4 regions of the Tardiphaga sp. OK245 genome follow, and region 2 is predicted to be linked to each of the others. Evidence: riboswitches for the same ligand, from Rfam matches in the RefSeq annotation. Region 2 holds a riboswitch; each other region holds the start of a gene.
The links. A riboswitch is a leader RNA that binds a small molecule or an ion and turns the genes downstream of it on or off. The one in region 2 is predicted to bind cobalamin.

Region 1 (2,196 bases), on a different contig from region 2:
ATCAGGGAGCCGAAAGCGCCAAGTTTCAGCGTCGCTTGGTATTCTGCGCCGAGACTGTTGCCCCAGTAATCCAAGATCCTTGCGGTCGCGCCCGGCGGCGGCCGCATACTGAGTGGATAGCTGAGTTCGTTGAACGAGCGCTCGGTATGGGTATTCGAGACAGTTATGTTGTGCGTCAACACCCCACCGAACGAGTCGATCCCAACGCGGCCGTAGACGGTTTGCAGCAGGCGGTCAGTGGACGATCCTGTATCTGGATATGTACCGCTGGCCGCATCGTAGGCTGCGCGCGTGAACGAATGGACGATGCCGGATTCCAGCCGGATGCCTTCGCCTGCATCGTAGCCGATGCGCGCCGAGCCGCCGACGCGATCGAAGCTGTCGTTTTCGAGATTCGGAAAACGTGCTTCGAGGGCAGGGATACGATAACCGTAACGCGAGAAACCGTTCGAATGCTGACCGCCACCTGTGAAAGCGTAGGACCACGGACCGTTGGTGCCGGTCAGCGATCCCTGCGTCATGACAGTGCCATAGCTGCCGGCTTCGGTGCGCACGTTAACTTGCGCAGGGCCCGAGCCCTTCTTGGTAATGATATTGATCACGCCGCCCATGGCGTCTGAGCCATAGAGCGCGCTCTGCGGGCCCTTCAGGACTTCGATGCGCTCCATCGCCGAAGGCGTGAACATGGCGAATTCGAAGTCGCCCGATGCGGCGGTGGGATCGTTGACGCGGATGCCGTCGATCATCACCAGCGTCTGGCCGGTGTTGCCGCCGCGCAAGCGCACATTCGCGGTGCCGCCAGGGCCGCCGTTTTCACTGATGTCGAGACCTGGCACAGTGCGCAGCGCATCGACCAGCGAGCCGGGATTGCTGGTCGCAATGGTCTCGCCCGACACGACGCTGATCGAACTGCCAGTGCGATTGAGCTGTTCGGGTGCTCTGTCCGCCGTCACCACGATTTCGGAGAGCTGCTCGGCACTGGACTGCGCATGCGCAGCACTATGAGAGCAGGACAGAACAACAACGGCCGCAGTGCCTGCGGCCAAATTCCGGATAGTCATATAACCCCTTCCGTCGACCCACCGTCGAACGAGTGTGAAACTCGTTACCGGCCGGTCTCCTGGCTCGCGGTGGTCTCCCGGTCCGCCTTCCCGAATCTGCGATGCAAATTCAGTGGCTTTGTGGACCTGGAATGGCCGCTTACAGTTGCGGGGGCAGCCGCGGCATAGGGGACATTTCCCCGCACCGCATTCCCGTTTCACCTCCTTGCGGAGGCACCGATAACACCGGACAGGAAGCACAGCGCGCCGCGCGGTGCAACAGTCATCGAAGACTTCTAGACTCTATTGCTCGTGCTGTAGCGCGGCGAGCACGTCGTCGGGACGTTCGACCATCATCATGTGGCCCGTACCCGGCAGAATCACCGTGCGGGCGTTTTTCAATGCGGCGGCCAGGGTCTTGCCGGCCTTGGCAGGAGTCATCATGTCCCGTTCGCCGAGGATGAGCGTGACCGGGATTTCAAGCTGGCCCGCAGCGGTCAGCGCATTCTGGTATGTATTGCAGGCGTTGAGATCGGCGAACAACACGCCCGGCTTTGTGGCTTCGAGCACGCGCTGTGCACCGCTATGCATCCACAACCCCGGCGCGAGGCTGCCGCCGAGTTCGGCGCGAAAGCCGAGCCCCCAGATCGACACCATGTCGATGGCGGAATGCTGATTGGCTTCGGCGTCCTTGAGCAGATCCGGGCCGACGGTCATCGTTCCTGCCGTGCCCATCAGATCGAGGCGCGTGACTTTACCGGGATGCCGCGCTGCAGCCTCCAGCGCGATCAGCGAGCCCATGGAATGGCCGATCAGTCGCGCAGTCTTTGCGCCTGCAGCCTCGATCAATGCTGCGGTCCAGTCTGCGAGATCGGCGATGGTCGTGAGCGCTTCACCCTTTGAGCGACCATGGCCGGGCAGATCCGGCGCCAGCACGGCGAAGCCATGATGCGCGAACCAGCGCGTATGCAGCGCCCAGGTCGAGTGATCGAAGCCGGCGCCGTGGATCATCACGACCACCGGCAGGGAAGGATCGAACGTGCGGCCGCCATTCGCGATATAGGTCTCGTGACCGTTGACGGTGAGTTGCATCGCTCAGCCCTTCTGCGAGATGCGCAGCGCCTGCGCGAGGTCATCGATGATGTCATCGGCGGCT
Region 2 (2,196 bases):
CTTGAAGATGCCGTCGAGATCGTCGGCCACCGTCGTGAGGAAGCAGGACGACAGCTGCGGCCGCAGCGTGCCGGAATTGAACAGCGTCGGCGTCGAGGCCATGAAGTCGAACGACGACAGCAGGTTGTAGAATTCGATGGCGCGGGCTTCGCGGTCGATCTCGCGCAGCGCGAGGCCCATGGCAACGCGCATGAAGAAGGCCTGCGGCAGTTCGATGCGATTGCCCTGCACATGCAGGAAGTAGCGGTCATAGAGCGTTTGCAGGCCCAGGAACTGGAACTGAAGGTCCCCTTCCGGCTTCAGCGCGGCAGCGATTCGCTTCAGGTCGAAGCGCGCGAGTTCGGGATCGAGCAGCTCGGCCGCAATGCCGGTCTTGATATAAGCGCCGAAATATTCGGCGTAGCGCGTGGTCATGTCGGCCTGCGACGCGTGGGTCGGGCTGCCATGAACGAAGGAAAGGACTTCCGTGCGCAGTTTGTCGAGCAGCAGGCGGGCGCTGACAAAGGTGTAGTCCGGCTCCTGCTCCACCAGCGTGCGCGCGGCCATGATGCCGGCCAGTGCCAGCTCATCCAGCGTGATGCCGTCATAGAGATTGCGTCGGGTTTCCTCGAGCACCGGGGCGGCATCGACGCCGTCAAGGCCGGCGCAGGCCTCGTTGACGATCAGCGCGAGACGCGCCGAATCGAGCGGGGCGCGGGTGCCGTTGGCGAGCGTGACATGCAGCACCGGTGCGGTGGAGACGAGCGCCGGCTTCGCCGCCAGTTCCTCCGCGCGGGTGCGAGCGCGCTCCTCGCGGTACAGCACATAGGCGCGCGCCACCTTGTGGTGCTCGCTGCGCATCAGCGCCAGCTCGACCTGATCCTGGACGTCCTCGATATGGAAGGTGCGGCCTTCACCGACGCGGCGAGTCAGCGCCGCCACGACTTCGCCGGTCAGCTGTTCCACCGCCTCATGGACGCGGCGCGAGGCCGCTGCCGTGTGGCCCTCGACGGCCAGAAAGGCCTTGGTCATGGCCACGGAAATCTTGCTGCCGTCGAAGGGAGATACGGTGCCGTTGCGCCGGATGATCTGCATCGAGGGTTCGCGCGCAGGCGCAGCGAGCGTTTCCGGCGACAGTTGAATCAGCGGCGCATGAGCCGCATCGCGTCCGTTGGACAAAGCGGAAGAGGAAGTAGGCATCGGCAAGACCCCGTGTGATGCATCAAGCAATGGGGGCTGGGGCCGAAAGGACGCTGCAAAATACACGGCGGAGATCCGCCGGCATTGCCTGCAAGCGACCGCTGGGACACCCCGCCCATGGACGTTCTGGTGTCGCGGCAGGTCTCCTGGCTCGCAGGTCAATGTCTGTTTCAGCCTTCCCGATGCTTGCGCATCAGTGACTTCAATCGAAACAGACTCACTGCTTACAGTTGCGGGGGCAGCGCCGGAATATGACGCAAAACAGCGTCTTTACCGGCTTCCCTCTTAGCCACCAAGTCTTGCGACCAGGCGGACCGTGACATCTACATTTGGTGTGACCCGCGGTGAAGTGTCAAGCGAGCATTGGCGCCGAACGCAACAAATTCGGTAGGGCTGTTGGTTCAGTGGACAACCGCTTGTGTGGCGGAAACCGCGGGATCGTTGGCGGTTTCTGCACGATGCGATTCGTTGTCCGAAAGGACCGTGAGGCGCAGAAGAGCCACATCAATCGATGGAGGATGCCGTGCGGAACCTGGCAACGAGCACTGAGAGAACCGAGTTCAACGCTTTCGTGGAGCACGCAGGCGCGCTCACGGCGTTCGAGACACCGGAGCAGATCGCCCGGCGCCGACTCGACGAGATGCTGAACGAAGCGCTGATGGACAGCTTTCCTGCGAGCGATCCGATTTCTTCGCTGCAACTCGCCTGAGCAGAATCAGACCGCGCGAAAGCTGGCCCGATACTGGCTGGGTGTCAGACCCAGCCGCCGCACGAAGACCTGACGCATATGTTCGGCGGTGGTGAAACCGGATTCATAAGCCACTACCTTCAGCGGCAGATCGCTGCCTTCGAGGCGGTTGCGTGCCGTGTCGATCCGGGCGCCCTCCACAAAATCTGCCGGCGTCATTTTGGTCTCGAGCTTGAACACCCGCGCGAAGGTGCGCGCGCTCATGCCCGCCACATCGGCCAGTTCATCCACGCTGTGTGCGTCACGCAGATGCGCCATCACATGGGCAT
Region 3 (2,196 bases), on a different contig from region 2:
TGGCCGCGTTCAGCCGAACGATGTGCGAAGACGCAGTAGCCGCGTGCAGCCGGACACAGACGAACGGCGAGCAGTGCCGCGGCGCTGGAGATGAAGCCGTCGATGATCACCGGCCGCCGTTGCGAAGCTGCGCCGAGGATCGCTCCGGCCATGCCTGCGATTTCCAATCCGCCGAATTGGGCCAGCACATCCAGTGGCGCAGTTGCGTCGCTGCGCGCTGCCGCCTTCGTGATCGCCGCGCGCTTGCGCGCCATGCCGGCATCATCCTGCCCGGCGCCAACGCCGATACAATCATCCAGGGGTGCCGGTGCGAGTCGATGAACCACCAGTGCCGATGAGGCCGTGTTGCCAATTCCCATCTCGCCGAGCGCGATGATGTCTGCGCCGGCCTTGATCTCACCGACGGCGATTCTGAAGCCGCGCGTCAGCGCATCGGCCGCGTGCTCTGCCGTCATCGCTGGCTCGCGCGCGGCATTCGCCGTACCCATGCGGACCTTGGCGTCGATCAGCTTCGGATGGAGAGGCAGTTCCGCAGCGACGCCGATGTCGATCACGCGCACACCGATGTCATTGGCCGCGGCGAAAGCATTGGCCGTGGCGCGGCCGGCCAGATAGGTCATCACCATCGCGACCGTGACCGCCGACGGATATTGCGACACGCCTTCGGCCACCAGTCCGTGATCCCCCGCGAACACCAGCAGCACGGCATTGTCACCGCGCGGTTCGCCTGGATGCCGGATCATGCCGAGTTGCAATGCCAGCTCCTCGATTCGACCGAGCGATCCCAGCGGCTTGGCCTTGCAGTCGATGGCGGCGCGGATTCCTGCCGCGATCTGCGGGTCAACAGGCGCAATGGCGGGCGGTTGCCACAAGGGCTGGGAATGGGCGGACATAGGGTTCCTTTTCGCGGCCTAACTGACGCAAGACGACCTGCAAGGTCAACAGGTCCGGGCTACAGTCCGTCGGCGCGGTTGACCCCGGCGCACCCGGCAGATAGCGTCTTTTGCGATGGTCCTTCCGCGTGGAAGGTGAATAGGGAAGCCGGTTTGAGGCCGGCGCTGCCCCCGCAACTGTAAGCGACGAGCCCGCGCCGGTGCCACTGGGAATTCTTCAGAATTCTTGGGAAGGCGGCAACAGGCTGTGACTCGCAAGCCAGGAGACCTGCCATCACGAACTGTGCTTTGGAGGCGTCGTCGGGGCGGGGTGCACCGGACGGGAGCGAACCGACGGCAATGCTGTCGGCGCGATCCAACAAAGCTCGTAAGCCCGTGAGGGCGTGAACTGAGCATGTGATGGATCACGACAGCGCCGATATCTCTGGCGAACAAATTTCGGTCGAACCGCCGCGCCCCGTGCCCGCTGGTCCCGTTGTCGTGAGTGTGTGCATCAGCTGCAAGGCCGCCGAAACTGGCACGATCGTCGGGCCGGACATGTTCGATGCGGTGAAGGCCGCCCTCGGCGATGGCGATGGCGCCGTGATGGTGCGTCCGGTGCAGTGCCTCAGCGTCTGCAAGCGACCGGCGACCGTCGCGGTGACGAGCCCTGATGGCTACACGTTCTTGTTCGGCGATCTGCAGACCGATAGCGGCAGCGCGGCGCTGGTGTCTTTCGTGGAGTCCTATCAGAAGGCCGATTACGGTCTGGTGCCATGGCGCGAGCGCGCCGAGGTGCTGCGCAAGGGCATGGTCGCGCGCGTGCCGCCGATGCGTTGGTCGCCTGAAGATGGGCGTGCGCCGAAATGACCGCGACCTCTACCACGTTGGTGCTGGGCGGTGCGCGCTCGGGCAAGTCGTCCTTCGCCGAAAAGCTGGTCGATGGCATCGGCCTGACGAAAATCTATCTGGCCACTGCGACGGCCGGTGACGACGAGATGCATGCCCGCATCGCGCAGCATCGCAAGCAGCGCGGCGAAGGCTGGATCACTGTGGAAGAGCCGCTGGCGCTTGTCGATGCGCTGACGCGCGAGGCCACGGTCGGGCGCGTCGTGCTGGTGGATTGCCTGACACTGTGGCTGTCGAACCTGATGTTTGCCGAGCGCGATCCAGAGATTGAAGCGAAGCGCCTGGTGCGCTTCCTCGATGTCTCGCGCTATCCGATCGTGTTCGTGTCCAACGAAGTCGGCCTCGGCCTCGTGCCGGAGACACCGCTCGGCCGCGCGTTTCGCGATGCGCAGGGCCTCCTCAACCAGATCATCGC
Region 4 (2,196 bases), on a different contig from region 2:
CGCTTGAAGTCGATGCGGTTGACGTCGAAGCCAGCGACGAATTCGTTGGCCATCCCGAGTACATGGCCCTTGAACGTGGCGTCGAAGCGGTCGCCGATCTGTTGCTGGTCGTGGAAGATTTCCAGATAGGTGCTGCGATCGATCAGGCCGGTGGCCGGATTGAACGCATAATTTTCGAGCTCTTTCCAGTGCCGCTTGCTGTACAGATAGTACAACGTGTTGCGGATCGAGATGCCGTCGGCCACTTGCCACTCGGTCTTCACCTGATTCCAGCTATCCTGCCAGCGGATGGTGCTGTCGCCTACATTGTAGTTCTTGAAGCGCAGCGCCGGATCGAACTGGCCGTTGATCAACGGCGTGCCGAAATAGCGCATCGGCTGGCGATCGCCGTAGTCGGTCGAGATCGTCCAGACCACGTCTTCGGTCTGCTTGACCTGCACGGCAGCATGCAGCGCTATGTTCGAGCTGTTGCCGCGGTCGACCCAGCCGTCCGACATGTTGCCGGTGGCGGTGATGCGATAGGCGACGTCCTTGTTGATCGGGCCGCCGCTGTCCACGGCGATGCGGCGTTCCATGTTGCTGTCGAGCGATATCTCGGCCTGATTGCGCGGAATCCATGATGGCATCTTCGAGATGATGTTGATCGCGCCGCCGACCGCGCCTTCGCCGAACATCACGGAGGCCGGACCGCGCAGCACCTCGATACGCTCGGTGGACCAGGTGTCGAACGGAAAGTTCACGGTGCCCGCGCCGACATAGAGCCGCGTGCCATCGAGCAGTATCTTCACCGAATCCGTGCCGGAGAAGCCGCGGGTGCTGTAGGCGACGCCGCCATTGCCGGGATCTCCGATGGCGGTGATGCCGGTGGCATTCTGCGTGACGGCATCGACGACGTTCTGTTGGCCGCGCTCGGCCATGGTTTCCGCCGAGATGACCTCGACGCTGGCCGGCGTCTGCAGGCGCGTGAGGCCGAGGCGGCTGCCGGTGGATGTAGTGCCTGTGAGGTTGAGCGTCGGCGCTGCGAAGACAGCGCCTGTCGGCGTGGCGACCGGTGCGCCGGTATTGGCGGCGACATTGCGCTGCTGCCGCGAGCGCGCAGCGCGCGATGCATTGCCGTTCGTGGCGCGGCGTGCGCGCTGAGGCGTCGCTGACGGCTGAACAACAACAGGATCGAGCGTCTGGCTCGACTGTGAGGTTTGCGACCAGCTTTCGCTCGGACACAAAAAGCAGGAGAGAGCAACAGAATAAAGAAAGGGAGTATGTCGCTTCAATGCGACGGGAGAAACGGAGGTCATGAACAGGACTCGCGGTTACGTGGCACGTCACCGCAAACCAAGTCGCCCCGCCGCTTTCAAACAGGCAGTGTGACTTCCACCAGGACACCCCGCCCAATGTGCTCGCGTGTGACCACGACTGGCGGCAGGTCTCCTGGCTCGCGGGTCAGTGCCTGTCGCCGCCTTCCCAGGTGAACACCCAGTGGCTCTTGGCGCAGGCTCGCCGCTTACAGTTGCGGGGGCAGCCGCGGAATCGGGGGATCCCCCTCACCGCATTCCCTTTTGATCCCCGAAGGGAACCGTCGCGTTCACGTTAAGGTGAAATTTCCAAATGTGTCAATCAAGCTGCCAGTCATTCGCAGCTTGCTTTGGCGGGTGTTGATATTGCGCATCACTTGTCATCGCAGCGTCAAGCGATCTGCCTAGAGCCACTGGTGCCAGAGCCAGGATCAGGAGTTCGCCATGGCGCTACATATTTCCCGTCGTCGCTTCCTCGCGCACTCAGCCGCAGCAGGCGCAAGCTTCCTGGCGATGCCTTACCTCAGCCGTGCGGCGGATCGTCCGCTCGTGTCGCATGGCGTGCAGTCCGGCGATGTCGGGACGAGCAGCGGCATGATCTGGTCGCGCGCGGATCGGCCGGCGCAGATGATGGTGGAGGTCGCCACTACCGAATCCTTCAGCAATGCGCGCATGTTGCCGGTTATCACGGCGCTGCCCGAGAGCGATTTCACGGCGAAGTTGCTGCTCGATAACCTGCCAGCCGGGCAGGACATCTTCTACCGTGTCAAATTCCGCGATCTCTCGCATACCGACATCGTCGGCGAGCCCGTGATCGGCCGCTTCCGCACCGCGCCGGCGGATCGCCGCGATGTGTCCTTTGTCTGGGGCGGCGATGTCGCAGGCCAAGGCTGGGGCATCAATG

Region 1: it holds a riboswitch for cobalamin, as region 2 does, so the genes downstream of both, BLW80_RS02565 (TonB-dependent receptor plug domain-containing protein) here and BLW80_RS20475 (ribonucleoside-diphosphate reductase subunit alpha) in region 2, are expected to answer to the same signal.
Region 3: it holds a riboswitch for cobalamin, as region 2 does, so the genes downstream of both, BLW80_RS02620 (DUF1636 family protein) here and BLW80_RS20475 (ribonucleoside-diphosphate reductase subunit alpha) in region 2, are expected to answer to the same signal.
Region 4: it holds a riboswitch for cobalamin, as region 2 does, so the genes downstream of both, BLW80_RS11150 (TonB-dependent receptor) here and BLW80_RS20475 (ribonucleoside-diphosphate reductase subunit alpha) in region 2, are expected to answer to the same signal.

Annotation. Positions count from the first base shown of each region.
Region 1 covers NZ_FNWZ01000001.1:564,890-567,085, reverse strand. The annotation lists gene BLW80_RS02565 (TonB-dependent receptor plug domain-containing protein) at 1-1,061, opposite strand, end outside; cobalamin riboswitch at 1,094-1,297, opposite strand; gene BLW80_RS02560 (alpha/beta fold hydrolase) at 1,344-2,132, opposite strand; gene BLW80_RS02555 (O-acetylhomoserine aminocarboxypropyltransferase) at 2,136-2,196, opposite strand, start outside.
Region 2 covers NZ_FNWZ01000004.1:392,666-394,861, forward strand. The annotation lists gene BLW80_RS20475 (ribonucleoside-diphosphate reductase subunit alpha) at 1-1,179, opposite strand, end outside; cobalamin riboswitch at 1,299-1,513, opposite strand; gene BLW80_RS20480 (hypothetical protein) at 1,691-1,888, shown strand; gene BLW80_RS20485 (GlxA family transcriptional regulator) at 1,895-2,196, opposite strand, start outside.
Region 3 covers NZ_FNWZ01000001.1:579,720-581,915, reverse strand. The annotation lists gene cobT (nicotinate-nucleotide--dimethylbenzimidazole phosphoribosyltransferase) at 1-893, opposite strand, end outside; cobalamin riboswitch at 993-1,183, shown strand; gene BLW80_RS02620 (DUF1636 family protein) at 1,293-1,742, shown strand; gene cobU (bifunctional adenosylcobinamide kinase/adenosylcobinamide-phosphate guanylyltransferase) at 1,739-2,196, shown strand, end outside.
Region 4 covers NZ_FNWZ01000002.1:937,649-939,844, forward strand. The annotation lists gene BLW80_RS11150 (TonB-dependent receptor) at 1-1,295, opposite strand, end outside; cobalamin riboswitch at 1,402-1,591, opposite strand; gene BLW80_RS11155 (alkaline phosphatase D family protein) at 1,737-2,196, shown strand, end outside.